Regions from separate parts of the Paenibacillus allorhizosphaerae genome, predicted to be linked through region 1. Evidence: riboswitches for the same ligand, from Rfam matches in the RefSeq annotation. Region 1 holds a riboswitch; the other holds the start of a gene.
What was found. Region 1 has a riboswitch for cyclic di-AMP ahead of ACFQI7_RS01200 (APC family permease). Riboswitches for the same ligand answer to the same signal wherever they lie in the genome.
Positions count from the first base shown of each region.

Region 2: another riboswitch for cyclic di-AMP. It lies ahead of ACFQI7_RS20065 (TrkH family potassium uptake protein); the one in region 1 lies ahead of ACFQI7_RS01200 (APC family permease).

Region 1 covers NZ_JBHSRV010000001.1:299,025-309,705, forward strand. The annotation lists gene ACFQI7_RS01185 (ADP-ribosylglycohydrolase family protein) at 1-1,017, opposite strand, end outside; gene ACFQI7_RS01190 (LacI family DNA-binding transcriptional regulator) at 1,317-2,333, opposite strand; partial or broken gene rbsK (ribokinase) at 2,391-3,308, opposite strand; cyclic di-AMP (ydaO/yuaA leader) riboswitch at 3,690-3,831, shown strand; gene ACFQI7_RS01200 (APC family permease) at 3,944-5,782, shown strand; gene ACFQI7_RS01205 (hypothetical protein) at 5,816-5,938, opposite strand; gene ACFQI7_RS01210 (DEAD/DEAH box helicase family protein) at 6,036-6,596, opposite strand; gene ACFQI7_RS01215 (SRPBCC family protein) at 6,889-7,350, opposite strand; gene ACFQI7_RS01220 (SRPBCC family protein) at 7,365-7,796, opposite strand; gene ACFQI7_RS01225 (MerR family transcriptional regulator) at 7,818-8,297, opposite strand; gene ACFQI7_RS01230 (SagB family peptide dehydrogenase) at 8,566-10,149, opposite strand; gene ACFQI7_RS01235 (TOMM precursor leader peptide-binding protein) at 10,173-10,681, opposite strand, start outside.
Region 2 covers NZ_JBHSRV010000005.1:222,668-233,348, reverse strand. The annotation lists gene ACFQI7_RS20080 (LysR family transcriptional regulator) at 1-738, shown strand, start outside; gene ACFQI7_RS20075 (cation:proton antiporter) at 735-1,982, opposite strand; gene ACFQI7_RS20070 (potassium channel family protein) at 2,086-2,748, opposite strand; gene ACFQI7_RS20065 (TrkH family potassium uptake protein) at 2,764-4,116, opposite strand; cyclic di-AMP (ydaO/yuaA leader) riboswitch at 4,223-4,366, opposite strand; gene ACFQI7_RS20060 (CPBP family intramembrane glutamic endopeptidase) at 4,596-6,218, shown strand; gene uvrC (excinuclease ABC subunit UvrC) at 6,247-8,391, opposite strand; gene trxA (thioredoxin) at 8,655-8,972, opposite strand; gene ACFQI7_RS20045 (YqzM family protein) at 9,160-9,306, shown strand; gene dnaI (primosomal protein DnaI) at 9,500-10,453, opposite strand; gene ACFQI7_RS20035 (replication initiation and membrane attachment family protein) at 10,498-10,681, opposite strand, start outside.

The sequences.
Region 1 (10,681 bases):
GAGTCTCGCGATATAGGTCGCGCACCATACGTTATCCAGGATGTTTAACGACCCAATCACGCTCGAACAGCACAAGAAATCGTTGATCGGCTTCCGCCAACTTGCATCGATGCCTTCCAAGCCGTTGCGGACGCCCATAATCGTTCCGACGTTCGCCACATTGCAATCCGTATCCCAGCCGCACATATTGCAAATGTTGATCGACTTGGAAAAATCGCCTTCGCCATACAGCAGCGATAAAATAATAACCGCCGAATTCGGGATAATATGGCAGTGACCCGGATATTTATCGTAACCGAAATGAGCTTTGACATAATGGAACGCATCCCGCCAGTTATCGGGGTTCGCTTGATGAAAGTCCATGACCGCACGGGTCATCCGGACATATTCGCAATCGGTAGGAATCGTTTCAAGGCCGGTTTCGATGATGCGTCGAATATCTTTCTCGACAAAGGCTGCGGCGATGCATGCGGCGATAAACATCCCGCCGTACTTTCCGTTTCCGTCGTGAGACACACTTGCGATTTTCTCCGCAAATTCCGCGGCAAGCTTCGGGTTTCCGGGCGCAATCAGCCCCCAGACGTCAATAAAAATTTGTCCGCCGATCTGTTCGGCAACCGCATGCCCATTTTGTGCGATGGAACCTGAACGCGGCGCCATAACGCCGTTCTTTAAGTTGACGTAGGCGGTATGCTCGGTGGACTTGCCGTAGCCGCCCCACCAGTAAAAGCCATGGCCGTCCGGAGCGTAATTAAGCCAAGTCAATCCCATCTGTTCAGCCGTGATTTCCGGGCCGCAAGTGTAATCGTCCAGCGCTCGCAGGAAAAACATCGGCCCGTTCGTGTCATCGTCAGCCGCAAAGTTTTTAAATTCGTGCAAATAGCCGGTTACTTCGCCAAACGTGCGTTCAATTCGTTCGTACGTCCAATTTTCAATATTGCCCCCATGCCGGACGCCGATGACTTTCCCAAGCCATCCGGCATATACTCGTTCGACGTAATCCTGCTGCATAACCATTGCTTACTCCACCTTTCTTCTTACCTTTCGATGACTGACCGATTGAATGTTTGGAACCAAAATAGCATTTTTGGAACCGGTTTTATTTTGTTGCAACAACGATGTTTTCGTTGATACGATCAACATATCGTTTCATATTCAAAGCATACAGTCCCTTCTCGCTGGAACCGATTCCATTTGTGTTCGTTCAGAACTCTTTTCTGTATTCATTATAGCAATGAGAGCTCTGTTTCAACATATAGCGTGTTGTTTACCCTGTCCGGTTCAGCAGACAAGGCAAACATTGTTTATTCGCGTGCTCAGATTGATTTCACCGTCGACTCCCGAACAATCAACCTTGGTTCCAGTTTTACTTTCTTAAACGGTTCGTCGGATTGATCGATCCGTTTCAGTAGCAGCTCGACCGCGATGCGGCCCATTTCCGCCACTAAATTCGAAACCGAGCTTACCTTCGGATTCGTCAGCATACACCAAGGGATATCGTCGATTCCTACGACGGCGACATCTTCCGGAACCCGCAATCCCAGCTCCATAAGACCTTGAATGACGCCGATGGCGATCAGGTCATTGGCCGCGAACACGGCATCCGGCCGTTCCTTCAATCGGTAAAAATATTGCGCGGCTTCCATTCCGGTTTCGAGAGATAATCTTTCGCCGGTAAACACAAGGGAACGATCAAGTTTCATAAAACTCGCGGCAAGCGACTTCTCGTAAGCATTGTAACGCGATCCCCGATGCATCGTGATCGGGCCACCCGCATACGCAATTCGCCTTCTGCCGATCCGAATCAGGTGATCCATTGCCAAGTACCCTTCCGATCGGCTCAGCCCTACTGTATCCGCCGGCATCTCTTCGCCGTAATTGCCGATTAAACTGACCGGAACGGTCGCTTTCTTAATGAGCGAATTCAACGTTTTCGGGTGGCTGATGGAAAGCAGAACGATACCGTCTACATGCATATCGTTGACTTCCCTTATGACCGCGAGCTCTTCGGACGGATTTCCGTAATGATTGATCAACACAAGCCGATAATCATTTTGTTTGGCCACCTGCTCCGCCGCCCACGCCAGTTCTGGATAATACGGATTGCGTATGTCGTCTATCGCGAGTGCGATTTGTCTGCGTAAATTCGTTTTCAAGCTTCGAGCCATTATATTAGGCGTAAATCCCAGCTGTTCAATAACCCGGTTTACCTTCTGCCTCGTGATCGGTTTTACCCCGGGCGCGTTATTGATAATCCTCGATACGGTAGACTTGGCCACTCCGGCTTCCTTTGCCACGTCATCGATCGTAATTTTCGTTTTTTTCTGATCCATATCTATCTCCTAACCATCACTCAAAAAACGAATCCGTACATTTCACTCGCACAAAACTCATGATTCTGCGTTTAAAAAGCTTGTTATCTCCTCAAGCGTCGGGATAGAGGATTGGGCTCCCCTGCGCATCACACTTAGGGCGGCTGCAGCGGAAGCGAACCGCAGCGCCTCCGGGATCGGACTCCCGGCGCTTATTCGTGCCGTATAGGCTCCGATGAATGTATCCCCGGCTGCTGTCGTATCGACCGCCTTTACCGGGCAAGCCGGCGTATAGAAGCGATCCCCTTTTTGCCCCATGTACAGCGCGCCTTGCGATCCCAACGTAACGATCACTTCGCCTGCGCCGCCGGCTAGCAATGCACTTGCTGCAGATTCCGCCTCGGCTCTGCTGCCAACCTCCCGCCCCGTAATGAACTCCGCTTCGGATTCGTTGACAATTAGCATGTCGATTAGCTTGAGCACATCACCGGGAATCGGGAGCGCCGGGGCCGGGTTGAACGTTACGCGAATCCCTTCGGCTTTCGCCTGCCGGATCACGCTGAGATTCGAAGCCCATGGAATTTCATTTTGCAGAAGTATGGTTGTCACATCTTACGCGGCCCATAGCGGCTGAACATCTTCCGTGACCACGTCTCCGTTGGCTCCTTCGGACAAAATGATCTGATTTTGACCCGAAGCGTCCACGGTAATAAACGCCATGCCGGAGTTGCCGCTCTTTCGGACGACCAGATCCGCATCAATGCCTTCTTGTCGTAAAGCAGCCAGCAGCTCACCGCCGAAAGAATCGGAACCGACGGCGCCCGCCATCATTACATGGCCTCCCGAACGGGCAGCAGCGACAGCCTGATTCGCACCTTTGCCGCCGTAATTGTACTCCGTCCCCCCGCTCTTGATCGTTTGGCCGGGAATAGGATACTGCTGAACGCGGTTGACAATGTCCAGATTAATGCTGCCAACTACAGCTATGTTACCCAATCCGAATCAACTCTCCTTGCACATTTATGGAACCGGTTCCAATTCGATTATGGCATAGCTAGCGAACATCGTCAATCCAAGATTTACAGTGAAATTCGTTGTATCCCGCAGCATGCATGTTAATTTCGATGCATGAATATCGCCTCACGTTTGTAGCAAATCGGGCAGGCAATCCACGCTGTCCGGATTCGACTCGCTTCATGCGCATCAGCACAAATATTTTCAATAATTAAAGCAAATCGCTAAAATACAAAGGATAATAAACCTGTGTATGGATGTAAACGCTATTTTACGGATTTGGATAAAATAATTGACGGTCAGCCATGTTTAACTCGGTTTACTTTTGTTGAATAAGAAAGTAATATTCAATTCGTACTTACAAATTGAATAACGCTGAATTTTCTTTAAGAAAAACGGGGGACCCGACTACCGGGGTGAATCCTATGCCATAAGCATGGGAAGGGTACGCTTCTCACAACCCTAATCCGACAGCTAACCTCGTAAGCGTTTCGTGAGAAGGTGAGATGATGAACACAAGACTCTAACCTTGTGTTTTTTTGTGCTTTTTTTTGGATATATTAAACAGGAATTTGGAATTAGGTTAACGAAAATCATTCTTAATCGAGGTGCACGGAATGGCAGCAGATTCTTTAAAAAGAATGATATTCGGCAGGCCGCTCAAGTCCAATGAGTTGGAACAAGAAAAGATGCCCGTGTGGAAAGCTTTGCCGATTTTATCCTCGGATGCTTTGTCATCTGTAGCGTACGGTACGGAGCAGATTTTGATCGCTCTTGCAGCTGTTGGAGCCGCGGCGGCTTATGGTTTCTCGCTCCCTATTGCGATAGCCATCATCCTTTTGATTACCATTCTGGTCATCAGCTACAGACAAGTTATCGAAACTTATCCTCAAGGCGGCGGAGCCTATATGGTCTCCAAAGAAAACTTGGGCATGTCTTTCGGAAGGTTGACGGGCGTGTCCTTATTAATCGATTACACTTTGACGGTGGCGGTGTCCATTTCGGCCGGGGTGCAGGCTATTACGTCCGCGTTTCCGGCGGCCATTCCTTATATTGTACCGATTGCCGTATTTCTTGTGTGGTTCATGGTTTGGATCAATTTGAGAGGTACTTCGGAATCCGGAACCGTATTTGCCTTCCCCACCTATTTTTTTATTCTTTGTTTACTCATGTTAATAGGCAAAGGCATTTTCGATTTGTTTACGGGAGCCAGTCATGCGTCAGCCGTTCATGTGATCCCTTCTTCCGTGCCTACAGGGCTCACCTTGTTTGTTTTGTTAAAAGCCTTCTCATCCGGATGTTCCGCCGTCACCGGCATCGAGGCGATTTCAGACGCGGTGCCTCATTTTAAATCGCCTTCCAAGGACAATGCCAAGCGAACCTTGGTTTGTCTAGGGATTTTGCTGGCGATCATATTCGGAGGCGTCACGGTTTTAACGATGGCCTACGGCATCACGCCGGACCCAAAAGGACATACATCCGTTCTCTCCATGGTTACGGAAAGTGCTTACGGACGCGGAATCATTTATTATGCAACCCAGATTGCAACTATGATGATTTTGACGCTTGCCGCCAACACCAGTTTTAACGGGTTTCCGATCTTGGCATCGATCATGGCTCAAGATAAAAACTTTCCGCGCATGTTCGCTAACCGGGGAGACCGTCTATCCTTTCACTTCGGGATCGTAACATTAGGTATTTTGGCTTCCATCCTGCTGATTGCGTTTCGAGGAAAGACCGATGCGTTAATCCCGCTCTATGCCATCGGGGTATTTTTATCGTTTACGCTCGCTCAAAGCGGCCTCGTTCGCAAATGGCTGAAGGAAAAACAAAAGGGATGGCAGGGACGGTTGATTATAAACGGAATAGGCGCCCTTGTATCGTTTGCGGTTCTCGTTATTTTTTGCATTACAAAGTTTGTGCAAGGCGCCTGGATCGTGATTGTATTAACACCGATACTGTTATGGCTTATAACCAAAATCTACGATCATTACGAAGATGTCGCTGACCAGCTTCGAATCAATATAGAGGAGCCTTTGCCGCATAAAGAATCGATTATCATCATTCCGATCGCCGGGATTCATCGCGTGGTTGCCTCTACGATCTCGTATGCAAAGACGCTTTCGCCAAATGTCATCGCTTTTTATATTTCCTTTACCGAAGAAGACGAGGACAAAATGGAGAAAAAATGGGAGCAGTGGAATCCAGGGGTGCGATTGGTAGTATTTCACTCCAGATACAGAACCATCGTCAAGCCTTTGGTGGAATTTATTGAACGGATTGATACACATGTCAAGGAGAAGCAGACGATTATGGTCCTTCTACCCCAATTCGTACCGAGGAAATGGTGGCAAAGATTGCTGCACAATCAGTCGGCATACCGAATCCGATCCAGACTGTTAAAGGAAAAGGACGTAGTCGTGGCTACCGTTCCATATCATTTATGCGAAAAGTGAAAAAAGAGAGGGCTAGTCGGCCCTCTCTTTCCATTATTCTTCATCATCAATTTCTTCGTTATGATCAGGCACGACAACATACGTATTTTCACTGGTTTTTACATGCCAATCCTGCTGCGAGCTAAACAGTTCTTTTAACAGTTCTTCCAAGTCCAATAGAACACATCTCCCTTATTCAATTCGCTACCATTAAATTGACCTTATGTCAGGAATCATATTCAAGTGCAGCTCATGTCTTACGATTACAAGTCGTCTATAATGAAAATCTTTGCTTAATCATGCTTGCAACTTCTTCCGGGCTCAAATTTGCATTGTTGATTCTTATATAATGGTCTCTCTGGATTTCCCCATCAAAAGAGTTGAGCCGACTTTTCGCCATCCTGTTTAACAGATCCCGTTCGGAAAATGCAATATCTCTTTTTGTAGGTTTATGATTTAGCCGGTTCGGCGTTTTATTTCGCTCCAGTCTTATTTCCAGTTCTGCTTCCAGTTCAACAAAACAAACGATACCGCCCTTCGATTCGAAGATGCGGCAAATGCTTTCTATATAGTCCCAGTCAGCCTGTTGGTCGAATGACCAAAGGTATGTAAATATTAAGCCATCCATGTCGCTATTCGCTACTTCTTCAAAGATCGCTTGGCGAAAAAGCTTGACTAATCGTCTCCCGGGTTCCGTGCCGTAACTAAAAATCGGAGCAACCGCTTCAATACTCATGTGATTATGAAAAAGCTTCAAACCCGTAATTTTTTCGAGCTCCTGGCCGACGGTCATTTTGCCCACTGCCTGCGGTCCAAATATGACTACGAATTTCATAATAGCGTTACGCCCCTCTCCCTTTTATAAGCTTCGGAGTAATATAGAAAATAATACCATTTCCATTAGCGTAATTCTATATGCGATCTCCGAACGGCACGAAAGCTGGAGAAGCTGCCATGAAGAAAGCTTTTCTTGAAGCATCAGAATGGTTCGGCTTCGCTGATAATTCTAAATGGACGATATTATGCCGAAGCCACGGAATAGAAAAAGCAGCCGGTATTGAACTGCACCCCATTTGTTAGACACAACTAACAAAAGAGGCGCAGTTCACCTAGGGCAGCTTGTGGCACTATTGATTCAAAGACCGGGGGGGTATTCCAGCAAGCAACGCACCCAATCGGTCGAGGTTTTGCTCGTTGCCTTTGGCGCAGTAAGGCTTGGCCTGTTCGAACTCCTTCGTGTCCTTAAAAAGCTGGCTGAATGTGACTCTCGTGCGACTGCCAAGTTCTTCGAAGGTCGCTGTCACCCGAAATTGGTGTCCGGACAAATGATCGAGCACGATCCGCTCCATAGGTACGATCTCGACAAAGACGCTATGGTTCGGATAGTTTGCGCCATCCGGTCCGTGCATGTCGAAGCGCCACGAGCCTCCGGGCCTCAAATCGAACTCGTGAAACGTATTGGTGAAGCCTTTCGGCCCCCACCAGTAGGCCAATTGCTCCGGCTCAGTCCAAGCTCGAAAAACAAGCTCCCGCGGCACATCATATTCTCGCGCAGATATAATTTCATTATCTTTTATCATTGGTAACATGCGCTCAAACCTCCTTAAAGCGATTTGCCCAGCGCGTCAAGCATTACGTTCGTGCCGTGCTCACGTATTTCCGGCGTATCGTGCCCGTCGAAGAATGTGCCTTGCTCGGTGAAGACCAACTTCGTGCCGCCCTCCGTCGGTATAAGCTCGACCGTTGTGATCGACACGGACATGCGTGTATCGTTCGAATCCAAGGTGTAGGTATATACGATCCGCTGTTCCGGGATGATCTCCTGATAACAAGCGTCGAAGGTAAAGACCGGTCCTTCCGGAGGCCCACCGGCGCTGTATTCGCGCCCCCCTACCCGAAATTCGAAGATTTCGGGCTTGGAAAACCACTTCCCTTTGGCGGATGGGTCAGACCAAGCGTTATAAACCTTTTCAGGCGAAGCTGGATACGTTCGTTCGATGACGAAGGTAGCGTGTTTGACGAATCGTTCAATCATGGATAATCCTCCTTGGGTTCATTACTCATTTTCTTCGGCAAGAAAAGTGCCGAGCATGTCCAGCCGGTGCTCCCAGCTCATCCGCCGCTCGACGACCAGCTTCTCTTGACCGGTCTTCATCGCTTGAAGGAGCCTAGTGAAATCTTCAACCGTGAGCGGCGCCCTCCCCTGCATCAGCTCGGACACATGTTCAAGCTGCTCCAATAGCTTGTGCTGAAGCTTCATTTGTTCCTTGATCCGCTCCATCTGCAAGGTAACAATCTCAAGCGGACTATACTGCTCCCCGGCCAAGACGGACTTGACTTCCTCAAGCGATAAGCCGAGCTCCTTGAGCGATAAAATCTGCTGCAGACGCGAAATGTCGGATTCATTGTACAGCCTGTGGCCGGATTCGGTCTGGTCGGATGGCGAAAACAAGCCGATTTGATCGTAAAATCGCAATGTTCGCACGGTGAGCCCCGTCAGCTTGGCGAGGTCGCCTACTTTCCATTTACGTTTCATAATCAACTCCTTCTTCAACGCTAGCTTGTTTACCGGTAACTTTACTATAAATCATGACGTTACGTAAGGTGCAAGCACAAAAAACTTTTCCGGCAACAACAAATATCGTATGATCAACATCATCTGCTGCCAGCCAGCACCTGGCGATGGATTGTTTTTAGCGAACAGAAACGTCCGCAAATATGAAAAAGCTTGATTTCTCAAGCTTTTCACATGGCTATGCAAACCTATTTTGTTTCGTTAACCAATGAAGCATACTTTAAATCATCTAAGTATGCAGGCTCCCTTCCAAACGAGGACGCCCGCGATAGTGACCGATCGGAATCTGGATCAGCGTCGTTTTTTTCTGGTCCGCCAGATTGTACAGTTCGTCGCAAACCGCAGGATCATACCCGAGCAGCGGCCGTCCTCCCATGCCGACGGCCGACGCCGCGAATAGCAGTCTTTGTACAAGCATCCCTGCCTCCATCTGTTGAATACGGTATCCGCGATAGCCTAATTCGGGTTGGTTGTAATTCCGATCTCCTGCCACATGAAAACAGAGCGGCACTTGAAATAAATTGACGTTATCCAACGACATTCCCTTTTGCAGCCGCAGCCGGTGATCTCCCGGAAGCACGCGGCGCAGCATATGGGCTGTGCCGTCATAACGATAGGCGCCGTCCGGTACGCCCTCAACGTTATACACACTGCAGTACAAAGACAAACGCGAAGCAGGATGTTCTCCTGGACTATTCAAATCGCTGTATACCGAAGAGAAAGAAGCGGTCGTTTCTTGTAACAAAGCCGCCAGGTCCTGCTGTGACACCCGGCGGAGTACGAAATCCGATTCCGGCGAATACCGGCTTCGGCAATATGAGGCCAGGTCACAGGACAATCGCTTTACGAAAGGCATATATGCCGCTTGAATACCGGTATCCGCATGGGTCGCCCTACCCGCTTGTCGAAACGATGCTGCTGCATCCTGCATGGACGCTTCATTCATCCGGATGAGCATCGGATACTCTTTTATATTTTGCGACCGTACGTAGTGTTCATGCCGAACCATAGGCAGCTCGCGGCAAAGCTGTATCGCAGAATCGGCTTCCATTCCAACCGTCGCTTGTCGAAACCATGCGGCCGTGGGCTTTGTCGATAACGGAATGACCGCATACACGCTCTCTTCCTGATCGGAAACGCCTAGCAGATGGTTGACCGCTCGATCCAGAAACTGGTAATATGCGCCCGATTCAAAGCCGAAACGCTTTGCTGATTCAAGAAGGTGGCCGATCAGCACCCCCGTGTCCAATCCTTGCAAACGATAAGCGAAGTTATGGTACTTATAAAAATTTTTCCAAAACATAACCGATACAAAAACCGCTCCAAAACAGCCGGATATATCACATCGGTTACCGAGTGCCCGTGACAAAAATGAATCAAAAACTCCCTCTCGAAGCAGTACCAGACGATGATGCGCCGCGTCATAATGGTAAACGCCGTTAGGAGCCTCCGTCGTCTTCAAGTAAATATACAATTCGTTCGGGTACAGTCCGCCGCCGGAAGGGACAAACCGCCGGTACATCTGCAGCGGTCCAATCGACGGATTAGCGGAACGATCCAGAGGGTATTGACTTAATCGGGCTACACCATATGCATGCCAGAGCATGTATCCGACGGTCTCTAGATCGGGACCCGAAGGCGGCGGTCCATCGCGGCGCAGCGTTAACGGCACTTCCGGGCATAGCGGAATGACCGGCAGGCGGCGATAGAGCTTATAGGTAAGCGGCGCGTCAGCCCAGTCGATTTCCCAATCCGGCGGTTTGGATTCGTACGTATCCGCATGGAGACTGCGAAGAAACTGTTCCGGAGTCATCTCCTTTTTCCCCCTCAGCCCTATTAAGGGAACGGATGCGGATATGGATTGAGCTGCTCGAATGCCAACGGCTCCTTGGCATATCCAAGCAGCGCCGGTACCGTTAACACTCTGTCCAGCCCGGTCACACGAGTCAGATGATAGCCGAACGTCATCGGAAGCATTCCCGGAATCAGCACTTTTACACAATGCAAATCGTTTCGTTGCAACTCGGGCGTGGTCTGATCCACTACGATCACATCGAGATTCAGCCTCTGAAATGCTTGAAGCACATCCTTCAGATCATCAGTCAAGTCCGGATGCATCGGGTGCTGGCCGAATTCCTCCTGAAATGCCCGCGGCGGTCTGTTTTGTTTCAGTAGAAAATGCAATCGCTCCTCGGCTTCCGGCAAGCTGTATAGCATGGAATGATCTTCCATTCCGCGTACCAATGTCGGGTCATGAAGCATCTGCATATACCGCGCCCGATTCGCTTCGAATTTCCCGTCAAGGTTGAGCGTCATCCCCGATAGTTCATGAACCGCGCCTTTCG
Region 2 (10,681 bases), on a different contig from region 1:
CGAGCGGGAGAAATATGCTACGAGCATGCCCTGGAGCAAAAACGGCTGGAGCGCAAGCTTCATCAGGCGCTTCAAGGCTTCAAGGCGAACACGGCACCGGCCAGCATCGTGATCGGCGCAAGCTTGACGACCCTGCAATCCACTCTTCCCGATTTGATTACCATTTATACGCGCGAATACCCGCTAACCGATATTAAGGCGGTGACCGGCAAGACCCACGAGATCGTTCCGCTGGTCAAGGAGAAGAAGGTGAACATCGGCCTCGTTGCCTCCAGCATCAGCGAGCCGGGACTTACCTGCGTGCCGCTGTTCAACGATCATCTCTGCCTCGTGCTGCCGGTCAAGCATCCGTTCGCCGACAAAAGCACGCTTACAATACAAGACTTGCATGAGCTGCCGATGATCTTGTTTTCGCGCGGAACATGGTACCGGGTGCTGATGGACGAAATGTTCCACCGCTGCGCGGTGCATCCTGACGTCAAGATGGAGATCGACTCGTTCGAGGCAATTACGCGGCTCGTAACGACCTGCGAAGCGGCGACGCTGCTGCCCGAGTCTTACTTGCGGCATACGTTAACGGAAAATAACCAGTTGACGGTCCGGTTTATTGCGGAGCTGGAACAAACAAAAAGGACGACCTCCCTGCTGTTCACAGAAGAAGCCGTCCACGAGCCGTCTATCCGGCAGTTTATCGACAAAGCGGTGCATCATTACCAAGCCGATTTTCGCGTGGATTAGTTCGTTCGCGGCCGGGCCGCGGGTTTGCGTTCCTCGAGCCCAAGCCTGCGGGCGACCGCGGCGGTCGTCCCGGCTTGAAGCAATATCGTGAGCAGCACCGCGAGGAACGTAACGGAGGCGATCACATCGGCGTATTTGACGCCGAGCCCTGCGACCATGCCGGACAAAGCCGCCGGAATGACGCCGGTTTCCCTCACCCAGAACATGAACACGATCTCGTTCCACTTCCAGTCCGCCTTTCGGTCGGGCAGCGCCGAAGCCAGTACGGTGAGCGGCCGGGCAATGAACATGAATACGGCAATGACGCCGAGACTTGGCCACAGATGATCGAGAATGACCGTGAAGTTCACCTGGCTGCCGAGCAAAATAAAGATCAGCATGCGCATCAATACGGTCGTATTTTCCGTGAAGTGCGCCATCTCATGCAGCTTGTCATTCAAGTCGAGCTTGAACAAATCGACATTGCCCCAGATCAGTCCCGCGGCGAAGGTCGCCATAAAGCCGCTCACATGCAGAGCATCTCCCAGCCAATACGTTCCCAGCGCCGTTACCACCAGGGCGATCGTCGCATAATCCCGCAAGTAGCCGAGTTTCAAATGCGCCGTGGCAAACGCAAGGATCGAACCGGCGATGACTCCCACCGCTATTCCCCCAAGCGCGGTCTTCAAGAATTCGATGATTCCCGACGAGACAGAGAATGCTTGTCCTCCCATAACGATGGCCAGCACCGAGAACGTCAAGATCGACCCGGTCGCATCGTTAAAGGCGGACTCGCTTTCCACCGTTTCGCGCACTTTGTCGCGAATCTTCACCTGCTTGAACACCGGAATCAACGTAGCCGGGTCCGTAGAGGAAATGATCGCGCCCAGCAGCACCGCGTAAATCATCGGCAAGCCGAGCAGGAAATGCGCCGCAACCGACACGGCCGCGCATGTGATCAGCACCCCCGGCACGCTCAGCAGCGATACGGTAATCCATACTTTGCGCAGGCCGGACAAACGGATGTTGCGCCCGCCGTCGAACAAAATGAGCGTCGACCCGACGGTAAGTATGAACTGGTTCGTAAAAGAAGCGCTGGACTCGCTTACCAGATGAAAGCCCGGGCCGATCAGCATGCCCGCGACCAAAAAAAGAGCGACGTCCGGCAATTTCAGCCAGCCCGCCACTTTCCCGAATAACATGCCCATCGTAAGTATAATAACGATCAAAAACAGAACATGATCCAGTTGCGCTCCGTTTTCCATGAGCTAGTCCTCCAATTAAGAAGCATCCGTCGAATAGTTAGTTAGTAACCCGAGGAATCAGTCATCTGGGATCGCTTTTGAATAGCCCGTTTATCATTACAGACTAACGGTTCACTTCATGCTCGAACGATTCGATTTGATCATTCGTCCCGATAATGACCATCACATCTTTTTCTTCCACAATATCACTGGCGGTCGGAGCAATTATAACCCCGCTCTTCTTATTAATGGCTACAACGCTGCAGCCGTACCGCGCCCTCGGATTCAAATCTTCGAGCGACCGGCCGGACAGCCGCTTCGGAACGGATATCTCAGCGATGGAATATTCGTTCGAAAGCTCGATATAATCAAGCAGGTTGGGCGATACCAACTGATGCGCTACGCGAATCCCCATATCCCGCTCCGGATAAATCACGCGGTCAACCCCCACCTTCGTCAGCACTTTGCCGTGCAGCTCCGATAGCGCCTTCGCCACAACCGTTTTGACGCCGATATCTTTCAGCAAGATGGCCGTCAAAATGCTAGCCTGCATATCGTCGCCGATGGCGACAACGGCGCAATCGAAATTGCGGATGCCGAGTGAGCGGATTACCTCTTCATCGGTGGCATCGGCCACGACCGCATGCGTGAGCTGATCGCTCATCTCATCAACGGATTCTTCGTCCCGATCGATGCCAAGCACCTCATACCCCAGATCGACGAGCTCCTTCGCCAAACTCGAGCCGAATCTTCCTAATCCGATGACCGCGTACTGACCACGTTTCATAATTTCTCTTTTCCCCTATCCAATCGTAATTTTTCCTTCGGGATACCTGTATAATTCTTTCTCCACCTTCGGACCGAGCGCATAAGCAAGCGTCAGCGGACCAAGACGACCGGCAAACATCGTTAGGGCAATCAATACTCTGCCGAAATCGCTTAAGTCCGGCGTCAGCCCGAGCGACAAACCGACGGTGCCGAAAGCGGAAGTGACCTCAAACAAGATGACCAGAAACGAATGATCCTCCGTCGTCGACAACAGCATCGTTACCGTAATGACGAGGAACAGCGCGATCATCGTAAGCGTAATCGCCTTCAAGATGCGGTCTTTGCCAAAGCGATAATGGAAAAATACGATGTCTTCCTTGCCGCGGATCATCGCGATCATCGCGCCGATCAGCACCGAGAAGGTCGTTGTCTTGATTCCGCCCCCGGTAGAACCCGGCGAAGCGCCGATGAACATCAGGATAATGATGAAGAACTGCGTCGCCTGCCGCAAGCTGGCGAGGTCAACCGTGTTGACCCCCGCCGTACGCGGAGAAACCGATTGCGTAAACGATGCGAGCAGCTTTCCGTACCAGTTGAGCGAGCCGACCGTCTTCGTGTTGGAAAATTCAAAGACGAAGATGACTATAGCCCCGACGAGAATCAAAATGCCCGTTGCGCTCAGCACAACTTTGGAATGGAGCGAAAGCCGTTTGTTCCGCTTGAACTCCAGCAAATCCGAGATGACGACAAAACCGATGCCGCCCAACACGATCAATGCCATCGCTACGAAGTTAACGATAAAATCATCGGCGTAATACGTCAGGCTGCTGAAAGGGCCGGTAACAGAGCCGAATAAGTCAAACCCGGCGTTGTTGAAAAAAGAAATGGCGTGAAATATGCCGAAGTAGATACCCTTGGCGGGACCAAGATCGATCGACCATCGAATCGAGAAGACGACGGCGGCGATAAATTCAATGGTCAATGAATAGCGGATGACTTTCCGGATTAACCGGACGATGCCTTCCATGCTTCCCTGGTTCATCGCTTCCTGCAAGATGAGCCGTTCCTTGAGCGAAATTCGTTTCTTCAGCATGAAAGCGAACAGCGTCGACATGGTCATGAATCCAAGACCGCCTACTTGGATCAATAAAATAATGACGACCTGCCCGAACTTGGAGAAAAACGTTCCTGTATCCACAACCACCAGACCGGTCACACAAGTCGCCGACGTCGCCGTGAAGAGCGCATCCAGAAAACGCAGCGGCGTTCCGCTTGCCGATGCGATGGGGAGCGACAGCAGCACCGCCCCCGTCAGGATGATCGCCGCAAAACCGATGACTAGGATTTGCGGGGGCGTCAGCTCAAATTTTTTTGCCGGAGCGTTCATGTTGCACCTCGACTCTGATTTTCGGGCAATAAAAAAGACACTGGAAACCCAATGTCGTCTTTTCAGGTTCCTGTAAAAGTTGCAACGGCATCGGCGTGCACACCTCGCCAATTGCAACGTAAGCCTACGAGGTTAGCTGACGGATTCGGATGTACAGTCACCCTATCAGCGGCCTGAAGCGGCTTCGCTGAATTCACCCCTAAACTCATGGTTCCCCCGTTTTCGTTAAGAAATTCGGCTTTATTCAATTGATATGAATTATAATCGTGTTTAGCGAGAAGTACAAAGTCGTAAATGAGTGAAATGTACAGGATTAAAGGAATATTAACGAAATGTAAGCGCTCCATTAGATACGGCGCTTCGCTTTGCTTCGATTATCCTCGTCACACTCGCGAATTCATTGGAATTCCGCGGCGCATGTATGCTACGTTTAATGAATATAATGAAATAATTCAATAAAAATGGAGAAGGAGCCCCCCATGCAGAGAAAACGGTCCGAACCCTCGCTGCTGCTGCTCGCTGTCCTCGGTTTGATCATGTACTTGGGCGTTATATTCATATCCCCTTTCATGGAGGGCGCCGACCGGCTCGACGAGAATAACATTGACAAGCCGTCCGTGACGAAGCAGCAGGCAGCCGACGCCGCATTGAAGTTTGCGGAAAGCCGGTTCCGGCTTTCGAGCGACGTCGAGACAAGCACGCTGTATCAATCGTACACGACGCGGAGCGGTTATTTGCAGAAAGAGCATTTGTACGACGATTACTTAAAAAAATACGGCAAACGCTTCCCGCTCGACTACTATGAAGTCGAAATTAACGATCGCGCGTCCGGCATGAACTATTTTATTGCGGTAAACTACAACACGCTAGCCGTGATCGGCTTTGAGCGGAACAAGCCCGCGGCGGCGAAAACCAACAGCGTGAGCCCGTCCGAGACGAACTTGACCAAGCTGCTGGAACAAACGATAGCCGAGATGGGCTATAACCCGGCGGCTTTTGTGGTGGAACAAGACAGTTCCGCTAACGGTTCATTTATGTTCAAGAGCAAATCGGAATCCATCGGGGATGCAAAGCTGGCACTCGTGATGAAGGTCGAAAGCGGCCAGACGACAGCATTTCGTCCCGCCTTTTCGATTCCCGGCTCGTACGGCGAATGGAAAAATGCCCAAGACGACAAGTCTGCGCTCATGACCCGCATCAGCATGCTCGTATCGCTCATGATGACGATAGTGGCGATTTGGATCGTCATTCGCTACCGCAAAGAAATCGGATTTTCCAAAGGCCTTATATTAACTCTTCTCTTTCTCGCCGTGTACATCGTCAACAATTTCAACATGATGCCTGCATTCCGGACAACCCACGGCAGCGGACCGACGGAAGCGGGCGCCATATTCTACTTGTGGTTTGTCAACATATTCGTGTTCTTGATGGGGTTATCGACGTATTTCACGCTTTCCGCGGGCCGGCATATGTGGCTGGACCATGGATGGAGCGCATGGCCCGTATGGAAGGATCAAATATTCGGAGATCATGTGCGAACGGCCATGATTCGCGGCTATATGCTTTGTTTATTTCTGCTCGGATTGCAGCAGGTGATGCTTTTTACCGCCGGGGAAGCATTCGATGTATGGGCTGTCAGCGACCCGGCCGATTCCGTGTACAACATGGTATATCCCGCCTTATTCCCGCTGATGGCGTGGGCCGCGGCGATCTCGGAAGAAGCGGTTTACAGGCTGTTCGGCATCGCGCTGTTCCTGAAACTGACACGCAACCGGTTTCTGGCGGTACTGCTGCCGAGCGTCATCTGGGCCGCAAGTCATACGCAATATCCGATATATCCGGTATATACCCGGCTCGTGGAAGTAACCGTGATCGGCTTAATATTCGGATGGGCTTTCCTCCGCTACGGCTTCCTCACCGTTATTTTCGCCCATGCCGCCATGGACAGCATTTTGATGGGGCTGTCGCTCATGTACATGGGCGAGCCGCTGCAGGTGCTGACCGGCATAGTTTACTTGGCCGTTCCGGCGCTCATCGGCTGGCTGCTATCTTGGCTGCACCGCACTTATTCAGGCGGCCGTTACCGGCCGGTGCCGCGGTAACCAAATGCACGACAAAAAGGCAGACGTATTACACGTCTGCCTCTAACGTTTCCACGGCTTCTCCGTCCGAAACCGTATCGTTTTCCGTTTGATCCGCTGCACCTTCCGGCTGATCCGGATTCGGAGACGTTAAAGCCTGCAATATTTGCGAAGCCAGCTTTTCTCCGATGCCAAGAGGCTTAAAGTCTTCGACTGCAGCCTCTTTTATTTTTTTCAGCGAGCCGAAATGCTTAAGCAGCGCCTTGCGGCGTTTCTCTCCGATGCCCGGAATGGAATCGAGCAAGGAAATTGTCATTGATTTGCCGCGCGTCTCCCGATGAAACGTGATGGCGAAGCGGTGAACCTCTTCCTGAATGCGCTGCAGCAAATAAAATTCCTGGCTGTCCCGCCGAATCGGCACGACTTCCGCCGGATCTCCGATCATCAGCTGCGCCGTCTTATGCTTCGCGTCTTTCACCAAGCCGCAAACGGGAATATACAGGCCAAGCTCGTTCTCCAGCACGTCGACCGCTGCGGAAATTTGTCCCCGGCCTCCGTCGATGACGACAAGATCGGGCATCGGCAGCCCTTCCTTCAAGACGCGCTCGTACCTTCGGCGTACAACCTCGCGCATCGTCTCATAGTCGTCCGGCCCTTTTACGGTACGAATCTTGTATTTGCGGTATTCCTTCCGGTCCGGCTTGCCGTCCGTAAATACGACCATGGCCGAGACCGGGGACGAGCCTTGAATGTTGGAGTTATCGAACGCCTCGATCCGATGAACGGTGCCGATCCCGAGCCATTCGCCCAAGTTTTCTACGGCGTTGATCGTCCGTTCCTCATCCCGCTCAATGAGGCGGAATTTCTCCTCCAACGCCACCCGCGCATTGTCGCAGGCCATCCCTACCATATTTTTTTTCAAACCTCGTCGCGGGAAATGCACTTTCACCTTCAGCCAGCTCTCTAGCGCTTCTTTGACATCCGCTTTCGCCTCGGACGGCTTGCCGGCATCGTCTTCTGCTACCGCTTCCGACAAAATGTCCGCTTGCATTTCCAACGTATCGCTCACCGTGTTCTGCTCCGCGGCAATATCCGTCCCGCTGCCTGCCTTGCGTCCATCATCCGCCGCATCCATGCGTTCTACCTTGCCCTCACCCGCCGCGATCTCCCCCAAGCCGCTCGCTTGATCTCCCGTGAAATCAGCAGTGGTCGCAGCCGTGTCCTGTTCGCCCGCAGGCATGAAGATTTCTTTCGGCAGTGCCGGGTTATCGCTATAATATTGCGTGACGAACGTCAGGAAATCTTCGTACGCCTCGCCGTAATACGGGAACATCGTTGCTTTGCGTTCGATCAGCTTGCCTTGGCGCATGTACAATATTTGCACGCACATCCACCCTTTTTCCACGGCAAAGCCGAAAACGTCGCGATCGACGATGTCCGACGTATTGATTTTTTGCTTCTCCATCACGGCGTCGATATGGACAATCTGATCGCGGAACTCTTTGGCGCGCTCGAAGTTCAGTTCTTCCGCGGCCTCTTGCATTTTACGCGTCAGGTCCTGCTTGATCTCATCGTGTCCGCCGTTCAGAAACCGGCTGATCTCCTGCACCATTTTATCGTACGTCTCCCGCTCCACTTCATACTCGCAAGGAGCGACGCATTGGCCCAAATGATAGTACAAGCATACGCGGTCCGGCAGCGTCTTGCATTTTCGGAGCGGGTACAGCCGGTCGAGCAGCTTCTTCGTTTGCTGCGCGGCGAAAGCGTTCGGGTAAGGACCGAAATATTTCGCCTTATCTTTAAACACCCTGCGGGTCACTTCCAACCGGGGGTGCGTTTCATTCGTAATTTTAATGTACGGGAACGACTTGTCGTCTTTCAGCAGCACGTTATAGCGCGGATGATGCTTTTTGATCAAATTGCATTCCAAAATAAGCGCCTCGACGTTGCTGGCTGTAACGATATATTCAAAGTCGACGATCTCGCTAACGAGATGCTGCGTCTTGGCCGTATGGCTTCCGGTAAAATAAGACCGGAGCCGGTTGCGCAGCACTTTGGCTTTACCGACATAAATGATGGTTCCCTCGCGGTTTTTCATCAAATAGCAGCCGGGCTGCTCCGGCACAAGCGACAGCTTCGTCTTGATCGCTTCCAGCCGTTTCTTCCGTTCGTTATCCCCTTCGAAAATAGACATGCGGCTTCTCCCCTCCCCTTCCGCGACAAAAAAGCTCTTTTTCCAGAATACCAGAAAAAGAGCTTTTTCTCATCTGCCATTTGCAGCCGTTGCAACGGAGGAACAATGTTGCCGGTTGTCAAACAAATTTGCAACCGTTGCAACGAAGGAACGACGTTGCCGGTTGTCAACAAATTTGCAACTCTTGCAATGTACGATTAGCATTGCCGGTTGTCAACATTTTGCAACCGTTGCAACGTAACGTTGGCAGTTGCCACGCCACATTACTGATGGCGGCCGATTACGTTTTTGAGCGCGTCTTTGGACTGGAAGCCCACCACTTTGTCCACCGGCTGGCCGTCTTTGAACACGATCAGCGTCGGAATGCTCATTACGCCGAAACGGGAAGCGGACTCCGGATTGTCGTCCACGTTCACTTTCGCGATTTTCAAATTGTCGCCTACTTCTTTATCAAGCTCTTCCAGCACCGGAGCGATCATTTTGCAAGGACCGCACCAAGGTGCCCAGAAATCTACAAGAACCGTACCGGAGCCTTCCACTTCATTCGTGAAGGATTGGTCAGTTACGTTTACGATAGCCATGATTCATATCTCCTTTTTTGACGAATAATAAGAGTCAACATGTAAAGTATACCACAATGAGGTCCTTTTTCAACCGCGCCAAAGTTTGCACAATTGTCACTTTTCCCGTCCTTTACAATTGTTCGGGAAGTTGGGTATACTAATCATAATAAGATGAACTGGCACGCATTAAGGAGGAACGATTCCGATGACCGATTCCAAACATCCGGAGCTTCACGTATATGAGGAACAACGCGACGACTTAATGGACGTTGCAATGGGCTTTGGCGTCTTTTTTGCAGTTTTGTTCGTGATCGCCATCGTGGCCACGATCATTACGATTGCAATGAGATGATGAGAAACAAGAAGAGCCTTATCCGCCGATGATGCGGGTAAGGCTTTTTTTACGTTGTCGCTCAACGAAATGGCCGATACACAATGACGCATCCGAAAAATCGTGCGCCGGCACTCGCTCATAAATAAAAGAACCGTCCGGTGCCATGTCCGTCGACGGTTCTACCTATCGTATCCGCATGCAACCACAACGTCTATCGTCCCCGCTTATTATGACCGTTCACCGACACCGTCTCGACAAAAGGCCGGATCCGGTCCATGATGCGCCGTCCTTTGTAATCCTCGTCTCCGTCCTTGCTCGTAAAGCTGAAATGCTTCTCCAGCGCGTCAAGATCATGGTTGGAAGTAAAAAACGTCGGCTTCCGGTTCATCCGGTAGTTGAGGATCGCCCCCATCACATGATCGCGCAGCCACGGGCTCAAATTCTCAGCTCCGATATCGTCGAATACGAGAAGATCCGTCTCTTTCAGCACATCGATCGTTTCCTTCAGCTTCAGCGGCTCGTCGAACATCGATTTCAAATCTTCGACAAAATCGGGCATGTACACGATCGCCCCGGTGTATCCGTCCTTCGCAAGCTCGTACAGCATGTAGCACATCAAGAACGTTTTGCCGGTTCCGAATTGGCCTGCCAAATAAAGTCCGTTCTTCTGCAGGCCGTCTTCCCGCATTTTGAAAATGTAATCGATCACTTGCCCGACCGCTTCCTCCCGTTCCGGGTCCTTGTCCAATATTTCAAGGGACGAATACCCTTGCGAAAGCGCCCGCTCGTCGACGTAGAAGCTGCGAATCCGGCTGCGCACCGCATCCTGCGTCGCTTTGGCCAAATACTTTTTGCACGCGACCTTCTGGTCGAACACCCGGGTCCGGTCTTCCCCCGGCTCAACCGAAAGAAGCGTATAATGACCTTCCAAATCGTTCGGGCAGCGGTCGAGTCCGGGGCAGTGGGTGCAGTTATTGAACTCCGTCACGTACTGATGCAGTTTGTTCAAATTCAGTTTCATCGTCTCGTTGTCAAGCTCCGGGTGCTTTGCGCGGAGCTTTGCAATCAACGGATTGGAAGCGACCTCGTGCAGTTTATCCTCGGCCTGCTTCAGCAGCTTCCGTCCTTGCATTCCGCCGCGCAGCAGCGCTCCTAACGATTCCATAACCGAACCTCCCTTAGCTCATGATGTGCAGACGGTCCGTGCCGCTATATTTTGCCGTCGAGCTGCTGTGCTTTTTTCCGCAGTGCTTCCCGTTCCGCCGCCGTTCGCTGCCTTGCGGACGGCGCATCCTGCACGATCGGGATCACGGGCTTCTGCCGCCCGCGCACGCCTCCGCGGCTCCCCGCCTTGCCGTAACCCGCCGCGCTCTGCTGCGTGCCGCGGGAAGAT